DNA from 3 places in the Streptomyces sp. NPDC015346 genome. Region 1 is predicted to be linked to each of the others. Evidence: riboswitches for the same ligand, from Rfam matches in the RefSeq annotation. Region 1 holds a riboswitch; each other region holds the start of a gene.
The links. A riboswitch is a leader RNA that binds a small molecule or an ion and turns the genes downstream of it on or off. The one in region 1 is predicted to bind thiamine pyrophosphate.
Positions count from the first base shown of each region.

Region 2: linked by a shared signal. The riboswitch ahead of thiC (phosphomethylpyrimidine synthase ThiC) and the one ahead of thiO (glycine oxidase ThiO) in region 1 are both predicted to bind thiamine pyrophosphate.
Region 3: linked by a shared signal. The riboswitch ahead of ACF06X_RS19470 (thiamine ABC transporter substrate binding subunit) and the one ahead of thiO (glycine oxidase ThiO) in region 1 are both predicted to bind thiamine pyrophosphate.

Region 1 is NZ_JBIBTW010000001.1:950,322-957,367, reverse strand. It holds gene ACF06X_RS04355 (phytoene desaturase family protein) at 1-799, shown strand, start outside; gene ACF06X_RS04350 (hypothetical protein) at 807-1,616, opposite strand; gene metF (methylenetetrahydrofolate reductase [NAD(P)H]) at 1,668-2,585, opposite strand; gene thiE (thiamine phosphate synthase) at 2,728-3,378, opposite strand; gene ACF06X_RS04335 (Rv2175c family DNA-binding protein) at 3,466-3,831, opposite strand; gene ACF06X_RS04330 (NAD(P)/FAD-dependent oxidoreductase) at 3,876-5,090, opposite strand; TPP riboswitch at 5,198-5,310, shown strand; gene thiO (glycine oxidase ThiO) at 5,308-6,480, shown strand; gene thiS (sulfur carrier protein ThiS) at 6,492-6,692, shown strand; gene ACF06X_RS04315 (thiazole synthase) at 6,698-7,046, shown strand, end outside.
Region 2 is NZ_JBIBTW010000009.1:55,754-62,799, reverse strand. It holds gene ACF06X_RS28900 (LacI family DNA-binding transcriptional regulator) at 1-78, shown strand, start outside; gene ACF06X_RS28895 (metallophosphoesterase) at 339-1,625, shown strand; gene ACF06X_RS28890 (hypothetical protein) at 1,786-2,604, shown strand; gene thiC (phosphomethylpyrimidine synthase ThiC) at 2,699-4,501, opposite strand; TPP riboswitch at 4,495-4,610, opposite strand; gene ACF06X_RS28880 (YibE/F family protein) at 4,682-6,082, shown strand; gene ACF06X_RS28875 (SsgA family sporulation/cell division regulator) at 6,101-6,535, opposite strand; gene ACF06X_RS28870 (IclR family transcriptional regulator) at 6,674-7,046, opposite strand, start outside.
Region 3 is NZ_JBIBTW010000005.1:97,302-104,347, reverse strand. It holds gene ACF06X_RS19490 (phytoene desaturase family protein) at 1-1,468, opposite strand, end outside; gene ACF06X_RS19485 (SRPBCC family protein) at 1,472-1,960, opposite strand; gene ACF06X_RS19480 (SDR family oxidoreductase) at 2,070-3,008, shown strand; gene rlmN (23S rRNA (adenine(2503)-C(2))-methyltransferase RlmN) at 3,143-4,249, shown strand; TPP riboswitch at 4,279-4,389, shown strand; gene ACF06X_RS19470 (thiamine ABC transporter substrate binding subunit) at 4,476-5,555, shown strand; gene ACF06X_RS19465 (ABC transporter permease) at 5,594-7,046, shown strand, end outside.

The DNA.
Region 1 (7,046 bases):
CCCGGCCTCGGCGGCCGTGCTGCCCTACATGGAGCAGACCTTCGGCACCTGGTACGTCGGCGGCGGCATCCGGGCGCTCGCGGACGCGGTGTACGAGCGGTGTTTGCAGCGGCGGGTGGAGTTCGTCTTCGACACGGCCGTCGTCGAGGTGCTGGAGAAGGACGGCCGGGCGACGGGAGTCCGACTGGCGGGCGGGGAGGCCGTGGAGGCGGACCACGTCGTGGCGGGTGCGCCCGTGCCCGCGCTCTATCGGGACCATGTGGTGGCCCAGGGAGACCAGCTGGACCTGACCGGCCGCATGACGGTCTGTCTGGCCCTGCGCGGAGCCCGGGAGGCGGACGCGGTGCACCGCACCGTCGTCCACGCGACCGCGAGCCGGCCCACCGTGACCGTGCTGCGGCCGGACGACCCCGCGCTGCGCCCGGACGACGCGCACGAGTCGGTGACGGTCTCCGCGACGGTGTACCTGTACCCCGAGTACGACTGGGCCGAGATCGCCGAGGAGATGGTCGCGGCGGCTGAGTCCGTCGTTCCGGGGCTCCGGGAGCGGCTGCTCTGGCAGGAGGTCCGCACCCCGGAGGACACTCTGCGGGAGACGGGTACCGCCGAGGTCCCCGGCCCGGCGCTCGCCGGCGGCTCAGGTGCCTACCTCCCCGCCGCCAACCGCTCCTCGCTTCCCCGCCTGCACTTCGCCGGCGGCTGGTCCCATCCCGGCGGCGGGCTGGCCCACGCCGGCATGTCGGGCGCCCTCGTGGCCGGGCTGATCGTCGAGGGCGACGGTTTCCGGGGTTCGCAGTAGGCCGGAGTCAGTACCGGTACTGCTCGTTGCCGTAGCCGTAGTACTCCTGGCCCGGCTGCTGCGGGTGCTGCGGCGGATCGGCGGGCTGCTCGGTGTCCCGCTGCTGGGGCACCCAGACGCCGCCGGGCGGGGTGTCGTACGTGTACGAGGGGGCGTAGGGGTCGGCGTAGGGCTGCTGGCCGCCCGTGCCGTAGTCGTACGAGGTGTACTGCTGGCCGTCGGTGCCGGGGCCGATGTACGGGTCGGAGTAGGCCGCGTACTGCTGCTGGCCGGTGCCGTAGTCGTAGGCAGGCTGCTCGTACCCCGGCGTGTAGCCGTCGTAGCCGCCGTACGCGGGCTGGGCCTCGGGCTGGGCATGGCCGTGGGCCTGGGCCTGGGAGTGGGCGTAGGAGGGGTCGTAGACGGCGTACTGGCCGGTCTCGTCGGGCATCGGCTGCGGCTCGTAGACCGCCGTGGTCTCGGCGGGTGAGGGGTCCACCGGCTCGTAGGAGAGGTCGGTGACCTCGAGCGTGGGGCCGGCCTCGGCCGGCGCGGTGGACCTGCGGCGGCGGCTCGCGCCCGGGTTCCCGCCGATCGCCCAGCCGGTGGAGAAGCCGCGGCGGAAGGAGAGGGTCACATAGGTCTGCCCGACGCCGAAGGCGACCGCCCCCGCGATGATCACGGCGACCAAGGACAGCAGAACGCCGATGACCACCCCCAGGAAGCCGCAGAAGGCGAGCACGCGCCAGCGCAGCCTCGCCTTGTACTGCAGGAGCACCTCACCCAACAGCCACAACGCGACGACACCGAACGCGATGTAGAGGACCGTCCACCCCATGCCCGCCCCTCTCCTACGGCCACCGCCGCGGGTCTGGGGCGGGTACGCCGGTCAGGACTGCACGTGCAGTCCGAGATTCTCGTAGATCTCCAGCGTCGCGGTGGAGTTGTTCAGCGTGATGAAGTGCAGTCCGGGGACACCCTCGGAGAGCAGACGCGCGCAGAACTCCGTCGCGAACTCGATGCCAATGGAGCGTACAGCGGCCGGATCGTCCTTGACGGCGAGGATGCGTTCTTTCACGTCCGCCGGGAAGAGGGCGTTGCTGAGCTGGGGCAGCCGGTCGAGGGTCTTCACGTTCACGACGGGCATGACTTCGGGGATGATCGGCGTCTCGCAGCCGGTCTTCGCCACGCTGTCGCGCATCCGGAGGTAGTTCTCCGGATCGAAGAACATCTGGGTGATGGCGTAGTCCGCGCCGGCCCGGCACTTGTCCACGAAGTGCCGGATGTCCGTGTCCCAGTCGGTGGAGCGCGGGTGCATCTCGGGGAAGGCCGCGACGCCCACGCAGAAGTCGCCGGACTCCTTGATCAGCCTGACCAGGTCGGCGGCGTAGCGGACGCCCTCGGGGTGCTCGATCCACTCCCCCAGCGGGTCGCCGGGCGGGTCGCCGCGCAGCGCGAGCATGTTCCGGATGCCGGCGTCGGCGTACTGGCCGAGGACGTTGCGCAGTTCGGCGACGGAGTGGTCGACCGCGGTGAGGTGGGCGACCGGGGTGAGGGTGGTGTCACCGGCGATCTTCTGGGTGGCCTTGACGGTGCCGCCGCGGGTGGATCCGCCGGCTCCGTAGGTCACCGAGACGAAGCTCGGGCCGACCGCCTCGACCCTGCGCAGGGCGTTCCAGAGGCTGCGCTCGCCCTTCTCGGTCCGGGGCGCGAAGAACTCGAAGGAGTACGAGGGCTTGCCGGACGCGAGGATGTCGCGGACCGTGCGCGCACGGTCCGAGCGGGTGGAAGCGGTGCCAAGAGCCATACGGGCAGGTTAGACGGGGGCCATCGGCGGAAGAAGCGGTGTCCGAGTAATGGACACATTTTTGGACACCTCCGCGCGGCGCCCTCCGCGGAGCCCTCAGCGGTGCCCTCTGGGTGGACGGCCCGGCTCCCGTCGTCCCCCGCTACGCCGAGCGCTCGCGGACCCGCTTGGCCAGCCGGGCCGTGGCCGCTGCGGGGTCGTCGGCCTCGGTGATCGCCCGGACGACGACGATCCGGCGCGCGCCCGCGTCGAGGACCTCGTCGAGGGTGGTCTCGTCGATCCCGCCGATGGCGAACCAGGGGCGGTCCTGGGCGAGCCCCGCCGTGTACCGGACGAGGTCGAGCCCGGGGGCGTACCGGCCGGGCTTGGTCGGGGTGGGCCAGCAGGGGCCGGTGCAGAAGTAGTCCACGCCCGGCTCGGCGACGGCCGCGTCGACCTCGGACTCGCCGTGGCAGGAACGGCCGATCAGGACCCGGTCGCCGAGGATCGCGCGGGCGGCGGGCACGGGCAGGTCGCCCTGGCCCAGGTGCAGCACGTCGGAACCGATGGCGTGGGCGACGTCGGCCCGGTCGTTGACCGCGAGCAGCCTGCCGTGGCGGCGGCAGGCCTCGGCGAACACGGCGAGGTGCTCCAGCTCCTCACCGGCCTCCATGCCCTTGTCGCGCAGCTGCACGATGTCGACACCGGAGGAGAGCACGGCGTCGAGGAACGCGGGCAGGTCGCCCTGCCGCTTGCGGGCGTCCGTGCAGAGGTAGAGCCGGGCGTCGGCGAGCTGCTCGCGAGGCGTGGACATGGGTGGTTCCCCCCGTCGGTGCGGTGGCCCCGTGGGGCCGGGCGGACCCGGCCCCACGGAAACCTCCTGTGTGGTGTCTTCGGTACGTCAGACGGCGAGCGCCTGGGCGCGGCGCTTCACCTCCGTGCCGCGATTCTCGCTGAGCGCCTGCGCGGGCGTGCCCGGCAGGGTCGGGTCGGGAGTGAAGAGCCACTCCAGCATTTCTTCGTCGGTGAAGCCGTCGTCCTTCAGGAGCGTCAGGGTGCCGGAGAGGCCCTTGACGACCTTGTCGCCGTCGATGAAGGCGGCGGGCACCTGAAGCGCCTTGTTCTCACCGCGGCGCACGGCGATGAGCTGGCCCTCCTTGACCAGCTGCCGCACACGCGTCACCTCGACATCGAGCATTTCCGCGATGTCGGGGAGGTAGAGCCAGGCGGGGACGAGAGCATCGATTCTTGCGTCAATCTCGGTCACGTGGACAAGCCTGCCATCCCGGACCGACAGCCGGAAGTCGAGCCCTACCGGACTGCCGCCTTCAGGGGTACGGAGGGGTCGGCGGCGCGCTCGCGGGCGAGGGGGGTGCCGGACTCGATGAGCTTGCGGCCCTGGGCCAGGTCGCGGGGGCGGCCGACGGCGAGCAGGGCGACCAGGAGCCCGTCGCGGAGCCAGAGGACGGACCAGGAGGGGCCCGCCGGGTCGCCGCGCCGGACCAGCTCGGCGGCGCCCGTGTGGTGGCCGGCGTACTGCACGAACCGGCCGAACTGCTCGGACCAGAAGTACGGCACCGGGTCGTAGACCTGGGGGGCCTCGCCGATGATGTCGGCCGCGACGGTGCGCGGGCCCTGAAGGGCGTTGTCCCAGTGGTGGACGAGGAGCCGTTCGCCGTAGCGGGCGGAGGGGAAGGAGGCGCAGTCGCCGACGGCGTACACGTCGGGCAGGGAGGTGCGCAGCCGCTCGTCGGCGGTGACGGAGCCGCCCGCGTCGAGGGCGATGCCGGAGCCGGCGAGCCAGCCGGTGGCGGGGCGGGCGCCGATGCCGACGACGACGGCTTCGGCGGGCAGCTCCCGGCCGTCGGCCAGGACGACCCGGCCGGGTTCGACGTGCGCCACGCGCGCGTGGGTGAGGAGTGCGGCGCCGCTCTCCTCGTACCACTGGGCCATCGGGGCGGCGACCTCGGCGGGCAGCGCGCCGGCCAGCGGCCGGTCGGCGGCCTCGACGACGGTGACCGCGCACCCCGCCTCGCGCGCGGCGGTGGCGAACTCGGCGCCGATCCAGCCGGCGCCGACCACCACGATGTCGTGACGCCGCTCCAGGACGGGCTTGAGGCGGGCGGCGTCGTCGAGGGTGCGCAGCAGGTGGACGCCGGGGACGCCCTCGGTGCCGGGCAGGGTGACGGGCTCGGCGCCGGTGGCGACGACCAGGATGTCGTACGGGACGGGCCCGGCCTCCGTGTCGACCTCGTGGGCGTCGGGGCGCAGTCCGGTCACCTCGACGCCGAGGCGCAGTTCGATGGAGAGCGCCTCGAAGTCGACGTCGAAGGCGGAGTCCTCGGCCTTGCCGAGGAGCACCGCCTTGGAGAGCGGGGGACGGTCGTAGGGCTGGTGCGGTTCGGCGCCGAGGAGGGTGATCGGGCCTGTGAATCCCTGTTCGCGCAGGGCGACGGCGGTCTGCACCCCCGCCATACCGGCGCCCACGATCACGACCCGCTGCTGTGCCTGCTTCTGCTCGCTCACCCGATCACCTTACGCACCTGACGGCACGTCAGGAAGGCGGCCGCTCGAGCCGCCACCGAGGCTCCCTTACCGGGTGTCGGCGGCGGGGGATAGTCTGACGGCCAACGTAGAGCACACGCGGGAGCCCGGACGCACCGGGCTGAGAGGGAGGCTGACCGGCCTCCGACCGTACGAACCTGATCCGGGTCATGCCGGCGAAGGGAGGGGCTGGACGCCCATGTCGCGTACATGCAGCACATCTGACGTCCTCGTCATCGGGGGCGGAATCATCGGCCTGGTCACGGCCTGGCGGGCGGCGCAGCGCGGTCTGCGCACCGCGGTCGTCGATCCGGAGCCCGGGGGCGGGGCCGCCCGGGTGGCGGCCGGCATGCTCGCCGCCGTCACCGAGCTCCACTACGGCGAGGAGACCCTGCTCGGTCTCAACCTCGCCTCGGCGCGCCGCTATCCGGACTTCGTCGCCGAACTCCAGGACGCCACCGGACAGGACGTGGGCTACCGCGCCTGCGGCACCCTCGCCGTCGCGCTCGACGCCGACGACCGGGCGCACCTGCGCGAGCTGCACGCCCTGCAGACCCGGTGCGGCCTGGAGTCGGAGTGGCTCAGCGGGCGCGACTGCCGCCGCCTCGAGCCGATGCTGGCACCGGGGGTGCGCGGCGGGCTGCGGGTCGACGGCGACCACCAGGTCGATCCGCGCCGGCTCGCCGCCGCGCTGGTCACCGCCTGCGAGCGGGCCGGGGTGGTCTTCCACCGGAGCGTCGCGGACCGCCTCGCGGTGGTGCGGGAGCGGGCCGCCGGCGTGGTCCTCGCCGACGGCCGCGAGGAGGCCGCGGACCAGGTGGTGCTGGCCGCGGGCAGCCTCAGCGGCCGGCTGGGCGGCGTGCCGGAGGAGGTCCTGCCGCCCGTACGGCCCGTGAAGGGGCAGGTGCTGCGGCTGACCGTGCCGCCCGCGTACGCGCCGTTCCTCTCCCGGACGGTCCGGGCCGTCGTGCGCGGCAGCCAGGTCTATCTGGTGCCGCGCGAGAACGGCGAGCTGGTCGTCGGCGCGACCAGCGAGGAGCTGGGCTGGGACACCACCGTCACGGCGGGCGGGGTGTACGAACTGCTGCGCGACGCCCATGAGCTGGTGCCGGGCATCACCGAGCTGCCGCTCACCGAGACCCGGGCGGGTCTGCGCCCCGCCTCGCCGGACAACGCGCCGCTGCTGGGCCCGACCGGCCTGCCCGGTCTCCACCTGGCCACCGGCCACTACCGCAACGGGGTCCTGCTCACCCCCGTCACCGGCGACGTGATGGCGGATCTCCTCGTCACCGGTGTGCTGCCGGACGAGGCCCGCCCCTTCACCCCCCGCCGCTTCTCCCCCGCTCACGTACGTCAGGAGCAGCCCGCATGAACGTCTCCGTCATGAACGTCTCCGTCAACGGCGAGGCACGCGTCCTCGCCGCCCCCACGACCCTCGACGCCCTCGTCGCCACCCTCTCCGCCGCGCCGTCGGGCGTGGCCGCGGCCGTCAACGAGACCGTCGTGCCGCGCAGCCAGTGGTCCGCGACCGTCCTCGGCGAGGGCGACCGGATCGAGGTCCTCACCGCGGTGCAGGGGGGCTGAGCGCGATGTCCGACGACACCTTCCTCCTCGGCGGTACGGAGTTCTCCTCGCGCCTGATCATGGGCACCGGCGGGGCTCCCAGCCTGGACGTCCTCGAACGCGCGCTGATCGCCAGCGGTACGGAGCTGACGACCGTCGCGATGCGGCGCCTGGACCCGACGGTGCGGGGCTCGGTCCTCTCCGTCCTCGAGCGGCTCGCCATCCGGGTCCTGCCGAACACGGCGGGCTGCTTCACGGCGGGCGAGGCCGTGCTGACGGCGCGCCTCGCGCGCGAGGCGCTCGGCACGGAGTGGATCAAGCTGGAGGTCGTGGCCGACGAGCGGACCCTGCTGCCGGACGCGGTGGAGCTGCTGG
Region 2 (7,046 bases), on a different contig from region 1:
CTGATCGTCCGGACGTCCTCACAGAGGCGTTCGCCCCGCACGACCGTCAGCCCGCCCCGGTCACCCGCGAAGGACTAGAAGGACTAGAAGGGGAGGAGAAGGGCCAGTACGCGGCGAGGTTCCGGCCCAAACCCAGGGTCGGCCCGGCCCCGACCCTGGCCTGGACCTTCTCAATTCGGGCGAAACAACCGGTGAACCCGGAGTGGACCCGGATTCACCACCCCTGGTGCGTCACACAGGAGGACCCTCATTCCTATGATGGGCGCACGACATCGCGGACCACCCCGACCAGGCCGGTCCGTGATGTGCAGGGCGTCACGACGGTGGTGGAGGGGTCGATGACTCAGGGGGCCGGGCAGGAACCCGTGGTGCGCACGGCGACATTGCGTGACTTCCGCGTACCGCCGTACGCCCGCGTGCCCGTGCAGGGTCACGCCACCGAACCGCCCACCGAACCACCCGCCGAGCAGTCCGCCGGGGCCCACGGGGTCCCCGTCGCCCCGCCGGTGCCGCTCGGTCCCCCCGTCGACGCCATCGCCCCGCCGGTGCCGCTCGGTCCCCCGGTCGGCCCCGCCTCGTCGCTCGCCCCCACCCTCCGGCTGAGCCACGTCACCACGCCGCCCGCCGCCGGTTCGTCCATCGTCGCCGTCGCCACGGGACACCCCGGCAACGCCTTCCCGGAGGACGACCTCCCCGAGGGCTACACCCCCACCGAGCGGGACCTCCCGGTCATCAACCGGGGAGACACCGTGCAGGTCCGCGTCGACCCGGTCCCGTCCCCCGCCCCGGCGCCCGCCGGCGAAGGGCCCGGCCCGCTCTACGTGGTCGGTGACGTCCACGGCTACCTCGACGAACTGCTCGTCGCCCTGCGCGAGCAGCGCCTCATCGACGAGAACGGCGCCTGGGCGGCCGGCAACGCCCGTCTCTGGTTCCTCGGCGACTTCACCGACCGGGGCCCCGACGGCATCGGCGTCATCGACCTCGTCATGCGGCTGTCCGCCGAGGCCGCCGCCGCCGGCGGCTACTGCAAGGCCCTGATGGGCAACCACGAACTGCTCCTCATCGGCGCCAAGCGCTTCGCCGACACCCCGGTCAACTCCGGCGCCGGCACCGCCACCTTCCAGGCCGCGTGGCTGCTCAACGGCGGCCAGAAGCACGACATGGACCGCCTCCAGGACGTCCACCTGCAGTGGATGTCCCGGCTCGACGCCGTGGTGGAGGAGGACGGCCACCTCCTGATGCACTCCGACACCACCGCGTACCTCGAGTACGGCTCCACCATCGAGGACGTCAACGAGACCGTCCACGAGATCCTCAACCGGAACGACGCCGACGAGGTCTGGGACCTCTTCCGGAAGTTCACCAAGCGCTTCGCCTTCCGCGACGACGCCGGCCCCCAGGCCGTGCGGGAGCTGCTCGGCACGTACGGAGGCGGCCGGATCGTCCACGGGCACAGCCCCATCCCGTACCTCCTCGGGCAGGTCGGCACCGAGGACGACGAGGGCGGCGCGGGGCCGGTCGTCGACGGCCCGCACGTCTATGCGGACGGTCTGGCCATCGCCATGGACGGCGGCGTGACGATGGCCGGAAAGCTGCTGGTCGTCCAACTGCCTCTCCAGCGCTGAGGCATAACCCTGCGCATCCGGGGAAGTCGATTTCCGGAAACCCCCTGTCACGCTGTGCCGTAACCGCAATACCATCGGCTCATCCGTAGCAGGCTCTCCTCCGTCTCCGCCCAACTGCCCGTTCTTCCAGGGTCGATCCGGCCAGACGGGGCATCGGGGGATGCACATGAACGTGGCTCCGCACCTGCTGACCGAGGACCGCGCCGAGTTCGAGCGCATCCTCGACGACGCACTGCGCACCGCACACGAACGTCCGGATCTCGCCGAGGTCGGGAAACGGTTCACGACCGAGCAGCTGCGCACGATGGCGCTGAACGCGACGGCGCTGATCACCACCGCGGCGGCGGTCGAGTACGACCACTTCGTGAAGGTCCGTCAGGAAGGCCGCTCACCCAGCGGTACGAGTGTCATGAACGCGGTCCTGACCGGGGACGGCGACGGTGTGAGCGGTCCGGGCGCGGGCATCGTCGCGATCGTCACGGTCCTCGCGCCGGTGCTCTCCGGCACGGCCGCCGTGATCTTCCTGCTGGTGGGCGCCGTTCTGAAGGTGCTCGATCCGGCGATGGTGTTCGCCGAGACCCTGCTGACGGCAGGTCTGCTCTTCGGCTCCGTCGCCGCCGCAGGACTGCTCTGCGCGGCCGCCGGGCTGCTGGTCACGGCGCTGCGCAACCGCCCCACCGAAGTGGGCGCGGCAGCCCCGGGCGACGCGGACGACGAACTGTCCCGGGCCCGCGACGCCTGGCGCCGCGCGCTGATCGAACGGGGCATCCTGCCCTTCCTGCGGGAGGCCTTGGCCGAGCCGGACACCCGCCCGGCCCCGCCCCTGCCGCCCCCGCGGACGTCCCGGATACCGAAGATCGGCTACAGCGGCCCGGACTTCTCCAGCCCGAGCGAGGGCTCCTCGGGCAACCGGCCGACGTTCTCCAGCCCCGACTTCTCCAGCCCCGACTTCGGCCCGCCCGAGCACCGGCCGGAGTGACCCCGACGCGATGCCCCGTCGGGGCGGGCACGTGCCGCACGGCCCCCCATGACCGTGCGGTTCGCGCCCGTCCCGTACGTACGGACGCGGCCGGCTACTCCGCCAGCGGCAGGTAGACCCGGTTGCCGGCGGCCGCGAACTCCGCGGACTTCTCCGCCATGCCGGCCGCGATCTCGTCGGACTTGAGGTCGCCCCCGTGTTCCCGGCGGATGTCCTGCGAGATCTTCATCGAACAGAACTTCGGACCGCACATCGAGCAGAAGTGGGCGGTCTTCGCGGGCTCCGCCGGCAGCGTCTCGTCGTGGAACTCACGGGCCGTGTCCGGGTCGAGCGCCAGGTTGAACTGGTCCTCCCAGCGGAACTCGAACCGCGCGTCCGAGAGGGCGTCGTCCCACTCCTGCGCTCCCGGGTGCCCCTTGGCCAGGTCGGCCGCGTGCGCCGCGATCTTGTACGTGATGACACCGGTCTTCACGTCGTCGCGGTTGGGCAGGCCCAGGTGCTCCTTCGGCGTGACGTAGCAGAGCATCGCCGTGCCCCACCAGGCGATCATCGCGGCGCCGATCCCGGACGTGATGTGGTCGTACGCGGGCGCGACGTCCGTGGTCAGCGGGCCGAGGGTGTAGAACGGCGCCTCCTCGCAGATCTCCTGCTGAAGGTCGATGTTCTCCTTGATCTTGTGCATCGGGACGTGGCCCGGGCCCTCGATCATCGTCTGCACGTTGTGTCGCTTGGCGATCGTGTTCAGCTCACCGAGCGTGCGCAGCTCGGCGAACTGCGCCTCGTCGTTGGCGTCCGCGATCGAGCCGGGGCGCAGACCGTCGCCCAGCGAGTACGTGACGTCGTACGTCGCCAGGATCTCGCAGAGCTCCTCGAAGTTCGTGTAGAGGAAGTTCTCCTTGTGGTGCGCGAGGCACCAGGCGGCCATGATCGAGCCGCCGCGCGAGACGATGCCGGTCTTGCGGCGGGCGGTCAGGGGCACGTACGGCAGCAGCACGCCGGCGTGCACCGTCATGTAGTCGACGCCCTGCTCGGCCTGCTCGATGACCGTGTCCTTGTAGATCTCCCAGGTCAGCTCCTCGGCCTTGCCGTCGACCTTCTCCAGGGCCTGGTAGAGCGGCACGGTGCCGATCGGCACGGGGGAGTTGCGCAGCACCCACTCGCGGGTGGTGTGGATGTTGCGGCCGGTGGAGAGGTCCATGACCGTGTCCGCGCCCCACTTGGTGGCCCAGGTCATCTTCTCCACCTCCTCCTCGATGGAGGAGGTGACGGCGGAGTTGCCGATGTTGGCGTTGACCTTCACCAGGAACCGCTTGCCGATGATCATCGGCTCGATCTCCGGGTGGTTGACGTTCGCCGGCAGCACCGCGCGGCCCGCGGCGATCTCCTCGCGTACGACCTCGGGGGAGACGTTCTCGCGGATCGCGACGTACTCCATCTCCGGGGTGATCTCGCCCCGGCGGGCGTACGCGAGCTGCGTCACCGCCTGGCCGCCGCGGCCCCGGCGGGGCAGTCGCGGACGGCCGGGGAAGACCGCGTCGAGGTTCTTCAGCCCACCGCCGCGCGGCGAGGTGTGCTTGATGCCGTCGTCCTCCGGGCGGACCGGGCGGCCCGCGTACTCCTCGGTGTCGCCCCGGCCGATGATCCAGTTCTCGCGCAGCGGCGGCAGGCCGCGCCGTACGTCGGTGTCGATGGTGGGGTCGGTGTACGGGCCGGACGTGTCGTAGAGCGTCACGTCCTTGCCATTGGTGAGGTGCACCTGCCGGACCGGCACGCGGAGATCGGGGCGCGAGCCCGCGATGTACCCCTTGTGCCAACCCGGCTTGCGCTCGACCCGGCCGTCCTCGCCTTTCTGGCCGTCCTGGCTGGTGGCAGGCGTGCGTGCGTCCTGAATGGTCATGAGACCGATCTCCCTACGCCGGCATTACCCGGTAACAGGTTCGGCGGTCGGCGCAGCGAATCTTCAGCGCCCTCTCAGCCCGGTGCTCCGAGCTCCCGCGTGTGCAAAGGTGCCACCACGCTAGCGTCAACCCGGGCGTGCTGAACAGTGGGCCCCCGTCGTTCTTGCGATGATCGGTCGGTGACTTCCTCGCAGCAGACCCCCGAACCCGACGGCCACGACGTTCATGGGAGCGCCGGCCACGGGCACGGCCACGCCCACAGCCACGGGCCCGCCGCGCCCGTGTCCCGGCATCTGCGCAAGGTCATCGCCGCGGTCCTGATCCCGTTCGCGACCGCCGTGGTGGTCGGACTCGCGGTCCTGTGGCCCGGCGGTGCCCCGGCGCACGAGCGCACCGGTGTCGGCTTCGACCGCCAGACCGAGCAGGGCAAGGTCGTCTCGGTCGAGCGGATCGACTGCAAGGACGTGAACGCCGCTCAGGTCCCGCCGACCGACGACACCTCCACGCCCCAGGGGCGGGAGGCGGTCGCGGCCCAGCAGGGCGAGTGCGAGAAGGCGACGATCGAGGTCACCACCGGAAACGACAAGGGCCGCACCTTCGTCGAGATCGTGCAGCCGGACGCTCCCCGTCAGCTGGACGAGGGGCAGGGCGTGGTGGTGGCGTACGCCCCCGACGCGCCGCGTGACCTGCAGTACTCGGTCACGGACGTGAACCGCAAGGTTCCGCTGACGGTGCTCGCCCTGATCTTCGCGCTGGCGGTCGTGCTGGTGGGCCGGATGCGCGGTCTGATGGCGCTCATCTCGCTCGCGGTCAGTTTCCTCATCCTGACCTTCTTCATCCTGCCGGCGATCCTGCAGGGCTCGAACCCGCTGGTGGTGGCGGTGGTCGGATCGAGTGCGATCATGCTGATCGCCCTCTACATGTGCCACGGCCTCTCGGCCCGTACCTCGGTCGCGGTGCTCGGGACCCTGATCTCGCTGCTGCTGATCGGGCTGCTCGGCTCGCTCTTCATCGGCTGGGCCTCTCTGAGCGGCAACACGGACGACAACACCGGTCTGATCCACGGGCTGTACCCCGGCATCGACATGTCCGGTCTGCTGCTCGCGGGCGTCATCATCGGTTCGCTCGGTGTCCTCGACGATGTGACGGTGACCCAGACCTCGGCGGTGTGGGAGCTGCACCAGGCCGATCCGAGGATGGGGCCGCGGGCGCTGTACCGGGCCGGGATCCGGATCGGACGCGACCACATCGCGTCCGTGGTGAACACGCTGGTGCTCGCCTACGCGGGCGCGGCCCTCCCCCTGCTGCTGCTCTTCTCCATCGCGCAGAGCAGCGTGGGCACCGTGGCCAACAGCGAACTGGTCGCCGAGGAGATCGTGCGGACGCTGGTGGGCTCGATCGGTCTGGTGGCCTCGGTGCCGGTCACCACCGCGCTGGCCGCGCTGGTGGTCTCCGCCGACCGGCCGGCGTCCGGCTCCGCCGGAGCCCCGGGGTCCCCGGGGTCCGCGGGGTCAGCGGGTCCTCTGGGCTCCCCGGAGAAGCGTTCGTCCAAGGGCGGGCGGCGGCGCCGGGCGAAGTGACCGGCCCGGCGGGGGCGTTCAGCCCGCGTTCTCCTCCGCGAGAATCCGGCCGAGCGCCGCCTCCAGGTTGTCCTCGAAGTCACCCCACGTCCGTTCCTGACCGAGTGGGACCAGCTTGTCCGTTCGGTCGAGGAAGGCGACCAGCGGCGGGGCGCTGACCCGGAACAGGGCCCGGTCGCTGCCGACCTGGAGCCGGATGGCGACGTCCGCAAGATCCTCGGGCGCGGTCGGCGCGATGTGGACGTCGCCGTCCCCGCTCGGCCGGTTGATCCCGTCGATCAGCAGCTCCCGGCCGAACGCCCAGGTCACGGGCGTGTCGCCGGGAAGGTGGAAGGTCATCCGCACCGCGTAGGGATCCCGGCTGTCGTATCGCAGTTCCACCGGGATTCTGAAGGAGAGCTCCTCGGAGACCAGGAAGCTCATCAGGACCTCGGCCTGAACCGACTCTCGCATCGTGTACCCCGCAGTAGATGAAGCAGATGTGTGAGCACAGCCGCTGAAAGCTGTGGTCGAAACGGCCAGGAATGATCCCCCATGGCCCTCTTGACGCAATCGTGCTGTACGCGCTAGCAGATCACAAGGAGTGATTTTTCAGATACTGATAGAGAAAGCGAACGAGCTGAAGAGCCTTCCGATCTCGTTCTGTAGTCGATCGACTGCGGGGAGCAACCGTTCTTCCTGGTGAAGGGGGAGGGAAATAGCCATGGCGGCCGCCGTCGACCCGGCCGTGATGGGGATGGCGGCGCAGACCGTGCCGAGCGCATATTCCTGACGCTCCACCAGCGGTTCCATTCGCCCCATACCGCCCAAACGATCCAAAAGCATCCGCCGGTTACGCACCGTATACGGAGTGATGGATTCGACCGGATGCCGGTCGAGGTGGTCTTGACGGCTCTTCAGATCGAGTTGGCTCAGCAGGCACTGGCCGATCGCATGGGCGTGACCCGTCTCGCGGAAGTCGGCC
Region 3 (7,046 bases), on a different contig from region 1:
GATACAAGCCCTTGACCGGGGTCTCCGGGCGGCCGTTGCCCGGCGTGGGGCGGAAGACCAGCTGCTGGTGCAGGGCGGCCGTACCGCCGTTGATGGCACCGTGCCGCAGGTTCGCGTCCATCGACTCCAGCGTCGGCGGGGCCAGGATCCGCCGCCCCCTCACGCGCTTGCGGAAGCCGGGAGCGTAGCGCTCCACCTGCGCCTCGACGCGGTACGCCATCGCCTCCCGCTCGCGCGCGTCCCAGAGGCCGGTGATGCCGTCGGGCCCCGCGTCGCCGCGGATGTTCTGCGGCACATGGGTGTACGCCCACGCCGACTCGGTCCCGGCGGGTGACCGCACCGGATCCGAGGTGGTCATCTGGCCGAAGAGGGCGAACGGCTCCTCGGGGACGTACTCCATGGCGATCTGCGCGGCGAAGCGGGTGAGACCGTCCACTCCGTCGGCCAGATGGACGGTGCCGGCCGTCGCCGCGGCCTCGGCCGTCCACGGCACGGGGGAGTCGAGCGCCCAGTCCACCTTGAAGGTGGCGAAGTCCCACTGGAAGCGCCGGATGTCGCGCAGCAGCCGGTCGGGCAGGTGCTCGGGGGCGACCAGCCGGCCGAAGAGCGCTGGTGCCGATACGTCGGCCAGGACGGCCCGGCGCGCGGGCACCTCCTCCCCGTGCGCCGTACGGACCGCGACCGCCCTGCCCTGTCGTACGACGACCGACACGACCGGCTCCCGGCACCGCACCGCTCCGCCGCGCCCGGCCAGGCGGCGCACCAGGGCGTCGGTCAGGGCTCCGGCCCCGCCGACCGGGACCGGGAAGCCGTGGCTCTGGCCGAGCATCGACATCAGCCAGCCGAACCCCCCGCTGCCCGCCGCCTCGGGGGCCAGGTCGGCGTGGAGCGCGTTGCCCGCGAGCAGCAGACGGCCCCCCTCCCCGCGGAACTCCTCCTCGCCCAGGCGGCGAACCGGCAGCGACAGGTTCCGCGCCAGCCGCAGCGCGGCCGAGGGCCGCAGCCGGGCGGCGAGGCGCAGCGCCGGCAGGACGGGCGGGAACGGGGTGAAAAGGGCCCGCAGGATGTCGGGGCCGAGCCGCTCCCACAGGGTGTACATCCGCTGCCAGGCGTCTCCGTCGCCCGTCGCGAACGCGTCGAGCCCGGCCGCGGTCGTCGCCGCGTCCCGCGCCAGGACCGCGCAGCGCCCGTCGGGGAGAGGATGCGCCAGGACGCGGGGGGCGTGGCTCCAGCGCAGGCCGTGGCGGCCGAGGTCCAGGCGGGCGATCACGGGGGAGGCGGCGGCCAGGGGGTAGAAGGCGCTGAAGAGATCACTGACGTAGTCGGGGTGGACGCCCCGGTCGCTGCGCACCGCGCCGCCCGGTGCGGGCTGCTCCTCCAGCACCTCCACGCTCCACCCGGCGTCCGCGAGGAGATTGGCGGCGACGAGCCCGTTGGGACCGGCCCCGATCACCACGGCGTCGGGCACGGGTCACACCGCCCGGGTCGACGTCTCGTCCGTGCGGTCCTCGTCCGGCCGGCCCTCGCCCGTGCCGTTCTCGACGGTCCTGGCCAGGCGGGTGAGCATGTCCCGGTGGCGGAGCTGGATCAGCGCGTCCGAGAGGGTGTTGTGCCACCGGCCGCCGAGGCCGCGCAGCGGATGCTCGTCGCAGATGATCAGGGTCTCCTCGCCCCACGGGCGGACGTCGAGAGCGACCCGGGCGCTTCCGATGCCCTTGGCGAACGCCTCCAGCTCCAGTTCGGCCCCCGGCACGCAGCGGCGCACGACGGTCTCCCCGTCGCCCGACCACGGGCCGATCCGGACCGTGTAGAGCAGCCGGGACCCGACCTGAGGCCAGTCGCCGTCCAGGGGCTTCGACTCGCTGGTGCCCACCACCCAGTCGCTGTAGCGCGAGGGATCCGCGAGGACGGCCCAGACGGCCTCGGGGGAGCGGCGGATCAGCTGGTGTCGTACGGCCATGGGGTCCTCCCGCGTGCGGTCGTGAGGTCGTGCGGTCGTGCGGCTGGTCGTCGGGCGTGCGGGTTCCCCGTCCCGCGCGGTCCATCCCTCCCCTGCCTACGGTGGACCCATGACCGGAGCTTCACCACTGCGCGGGCGTACGGCGGTCGTCACGGGCGCCGCCCGCGGTGTGGGGGAGCAGGTGGCCCTGGCCCTCGCACGGCGAGGGGCGCGGGTCGCCCTCGTGGGACACGAGGAGGCCGGACTCGCCCGGGTGGCCGCCCGCTGCCGGGCGGCCGGCGGCACGGCCCACCCCTGGCCGGCCGACGTGACCGACGAGGAACGGATGCGGGCCGTGGCCCGCGAGGTGGGCCGGCGGCTGGGGCCGGCGTCCGTCGTCGTCGCCAACGCCGGGATCGCGGCCGGCGGCCCGTTCGACCGCACCGACCCCGCCACCTGGCGCCGGATCGTCGAGGTCAACCTCCTCGGCAGCGCCGTCACGGCACGCGTCTTCCTGCCCGCCCTGCGGTCGACCCGCGGCCACTACCTCCAGGTCTCGTCCCTCGCCGCGATCGCGCCCTCGCCGATGATGACGGCGTACGGAGCCTCCAAGGCCGGCGTCGAGGCGTTCGCGTACGCCCTGCGGGCCGAGGTCGCGCACCTGGGCGTGACGGTCGGCGTGGCCCGCCTCGCCTGGACCGACACCGACATGATCCGGGCGGCCGAGGAGCACCCCGTCATGCGTGAGCTGCGCCACCACATGGCCTGGCCCGCCTCCCGGGTGCGCTCCCTCGACGGTGTCGGCGAGCGCCTGGCCCGAGGCATCGAACGCCGCCGCCCCGCCGTGAACCTGCCGCCCTGGCTCCGCGCGGTGCGCGCGGCCGCCCCGCTGCTGCCCGGCCTGGTCGCCCGCCACGCCCGCCACGTCCTGCCCCGCCTCGACGACGCCGACCTCGCCCCCACCGGCCTCCTCGGCCCGGGCGGCGCGGCGGACCGGGCGCGCACCGAGCTGGAGCCTCGCACCGGGCTGGAATCTCACAGCGGGCCGGAGCCTCGCACCGGAGCCTGAAGCGGCCGGCCTCCCGGCGGCCGGCCTCCCGGCGGCCGGCCTCCCGGCGGCCGGGCTCCCCGCGGCCGGGCTCCCTGCGGCCGGATCTCTTCGGATCCGGTCCACGCGCGCGCGTCTGCGACACTGGTAGCACCATGCCCAAGCCCGGAGAACTCACTTTCGTCGCGCCCCGCGGAGCCAAGAAGCCGCCGCGGCACATCGCCGACCTCACGCCCGCCGAGCGCAAGGAGGCCGTCGCCGCGATCGGCGAGAAGCCGTTCCGCGCCAAGCAGCTGTCCACGCACTACTTCGCGCGGTACGCCCACGACCCCGCCGAGTGGACCGACATCCCCGCGGGCTCCCGCGAGAAGCTGCGGAGCGAGCTGCTGCCGGACCTGATGTCCGTGGTCCGGCACATCTCGTGCGACGACGACACCACCCGTAAGACCCTGTGGCGGCTGCACGACGGCACGCTCGTCGAGTCCGTGCTCATGCGCTACCCGGACCGGGTGACCATGTGCATCTCCTCGCAGGCCGGCTGCGGGATGAACTGCCCGTTCTGCGCCACCGGCCAGGCCGGGCTCGACCGGAACCTGTCGACCGCCGAGATCGTGCACCAGATCGTCGACGGCATGCGCGCGCTGCGCGACGGCGAGGTGCCCGGTGGGCCGGCGCGGCTGTCCAACATCGTCTTCATGGGCATGGGCGAGCCGCTCGCCAACTACAAGCGCGTGGTCGGCGCCATCCGACGGCTCACCGACCCCGAGCCCGACGGACTCGGCCTCTCCCAGCGCGGCATCACCGTCTCCACCGTCGGCCTCGTGCCCGCGATGCTCCGCTTCGCCGACGAGGGCTTCAAGTGCCGTCTCGCCGTCTCGCTGCACGCGCCCGACGACGAACTGCGCGACACCCTCGTGCCCGTCAACACGCGCTGGAAGGTCCGCGAGGTCCTCGACGCCGCTTGGGAGTACGCGGAGAAGTCCGGCCGCCGGATCTCCATCGAGTACGCCCTCATCCGGGACATCAACGACCAGGCCTGGCGCGGCGACCTCCTCGGGCGGCTGCTCAAGGGCAAGCGCGTGCACGTGAACCTGATCCCGCTGAACCCGACCCCGGGCTCGAAGTGGACCGCCTCCCGGCCCGAGGACGAGAAGGCCTTCGTCGAGGCCATCGCCTCCCACGGCGTGCCGGTCACCGTCCGTGACACCCGTGGTCAGGAGATCGACGGTGCCTGTGGACAGCTGGCGGCCTCCGAACGCTGACCTTGTACTCTGAGCTCGAACACATCTCCATATTCCGACAGGGGAGCGCCACAGCGCTGAGAGTGCGGTCACCGTAGGACCGCAGACCCTCTGAACCTCGCCCAGGTCATTCTGGGTAGGAAGTTCGGTCGCTACTCGAGCTGTTGCGCCCTGCCCACCCCCGGGTGGGCAGGGCCGCGTCTCTTCCTGGTCACACCCAGGAGGAATTTCAGTGAGCACCAAGAAGATGGCCGCCGTGGGCGTAGCCGCCGCGCTGGGCGTCACCACCCTCGCCGCCTGCGGTACCGAGGAGATCAGGGACGCGGCCGGTAAGTCCGGCGAGCCCGCGCCGAAGACCGTGACCCTCGTCAGCCACGACTCCTTCAACGCCTCCAAGGAGGTGCTCGCGGAGTTCACGGCGCAGACCGGCCTCACGGTCAAGGTCCTCAAGAGCGGCGACGCCGGCGAGGCCGTCAACAAGGAGATCCTCACCAAGGGCTCCCCGCAGGGCGACGTCTTCTTCGGCGTCGACAACACCCTGCTCTCCCGCGCCCTCGACAACGGGATCTTCGTCCCGTACGAGGCGAAGGGCCTGGACCGGGTCCCCGCCGAGCTGCGGCTCGACAAGGAGCACCGGGTCACCCCGGTCGACTCCGGCGACATCTGCGTCAACTACGACAAGAAGTACTTCGCCGACAAGAAGCTCTCGCCCCCGCAGACCTTCGACGACCTGGCGAAGCCGGAGTACAAGAACCTGCTCGTGGTGGAGAACCCCGAGCGGTCCTCCCCGGGCCTCGGCTTCCTCCTCGGCACCGCCGCCCGGTACGGCGACGACGGCTGGGTGGACTACTGGAAGAAGCTCAAGGCCAACGGCGTGAAGACCGTCGACAGCTGGGAGCTCGCCTACAACCAGGAGTTCTCCGGCTCCGCCGGCGGCAAGAAGGCCAAGGGGGACCGGCCGCTGGTCGTGTCGTACGCCTCCAGCCCGCCGGTCGAGGTCCTCTACGCCGAGCCGCAGCCCAAGGAGGCCCCCACCGGCGTCTCCACCGGCACCTGCTTCCGGCAGACCGAGTTCGCGGGCCTGCTGAACGGGGCCAAGAACCCCGAGGGCGGCAAGAAGCTGATCGACTTCCTGATCTCCAAGAAGTTCCAGGACGACATGCCGCTGCAGATGTTCGTCAACCCGGTCGTCAAGGACGCCACCCTGCCCGAGCTCTTCACGAAGCACGGTGTCGTCGTCGACAAGCCGCAGACCATGGCACCCGCGAAGATCGCCGAGAAGCGTGACCAGTGGATCCAGCAGTGGTCGTCCCTCGTTCTGAAGTAGGGCGCGACGTCAGGGGAAGCGCGGCGCGGCTCGGCCTCATGGTCGTGCCCGTCGCGTTCTTCGCCGTCTTCTTCGCCTGGCCCGTCGTCTCGATCGTCGAGCGCGGGCTGAGGACGGACGACGGCGCCTGGCGGTTCGGCCGGTTCGGCGAGACGCTGACCCGGCCGGAGATCCTCGACGTCCTGTGGTTCACGCTCTGGCAGGCGCTCGCCTCGACCGCGCTGACGCTGCTGGTCGCACTCCCCGGCGCGTACGTCTTCGCGCGCCTCGACTTCCCCGGCAAGGGACTGCTGCGCGCGGTCGTCACCGTCCCGTTCGTCATGCCGACCGTCATGGTCGGCACCGCCTTCCTCGCGCTCGTCGGCCGCGGCGGGCTCCTCGACGAGCTGTGGGGCGTCCGCCTCGACACCACCGTCTGGGCGATCCTCCTCGCCCACGTCTTCTTCAACTACGCCGTCGTCGTCCGTACGGTCGGCGGACTCTGGGCCCAGCTCGACCCCCGCCAGGAGGAGGCCGCCCGCGTCCTCGGCGCCTCCCGCTGGACCGCCTGGCGGACCGTGACCCTGCCCGCGCTCGCCCCGGCCGTCGCCGCCGCGGCGCTGATGGTCTTCCTCTTCACCGCCGGCTCCTTCGCCGTCGTCCAGATCCTCGGCGGGCCGGCGTACTCCACCCTGGAGACCGAGATCTACCGGCAGACGGTCGACCGCTTCGACCTGACGACGGCCGCCGTGCTCACCCTCGTGCAGTTCACCGCCGTCGGCCTGATCCTCGCCGTGCACGCCCGGACGGTGCGCCGGCGCGAGAGCGCGCTGAAACTCGTCGCGCCCGAACAGACCGCGCACCGCCCCCGGGGAGCGGGCCAGTGGACGCTGTTCGGAGCCGTCCTGCTCTCCGTCGCGCTGCTGATCCTGCTGCCGCTCGGCGTCCTCGTCGAGCGCTCCTTCGCCACCTCCGAGGGATACGGGCTCGCCTACTACCGGGCCCTGCGGTCCGTGGACCCCTCCGGCACCTTCCTCGTGCCCCTCGCCGACACGATCGGCAACTCGCTCCAGTACGCCCTCGTCGCCACCGCCCTCGCCCTCTCCATCGGCGGACTGGCCGCCGCGGCCCTCACCCGGCGGGCCGGGCGGCTGGTACGCGGCTTCGACGCGCTCCTCATGCTGCCGCTCGGGGTCTCCGCCGTCACCGTCGGCTTCGGTTTCCTCATCACGCTCGACGAGCCGCCGCTCGACCTCCGGGCCAGCTGGATCCTCGTGCCCCTCGCCCAGGCGCTGGTCGGCGTCCCCTTCGTCGTACGGACGATGCTGCCCGTGCTGCGGGCCGTCGACGAACGGCTGCGGGAGGCGGCGGCCGTCCTCGGTGCCTCGCCGCTGCGGGCCTGGCGGGAGGTCGACCTGCCGCTCGTCCGGCGGGCCCTGCTCATCGCGGCCGGGTTCGCCTTCGCCGTCTCGCTCGGCGAGTTCGGCGCGACCGTCTTCATCGCCCGGCCCG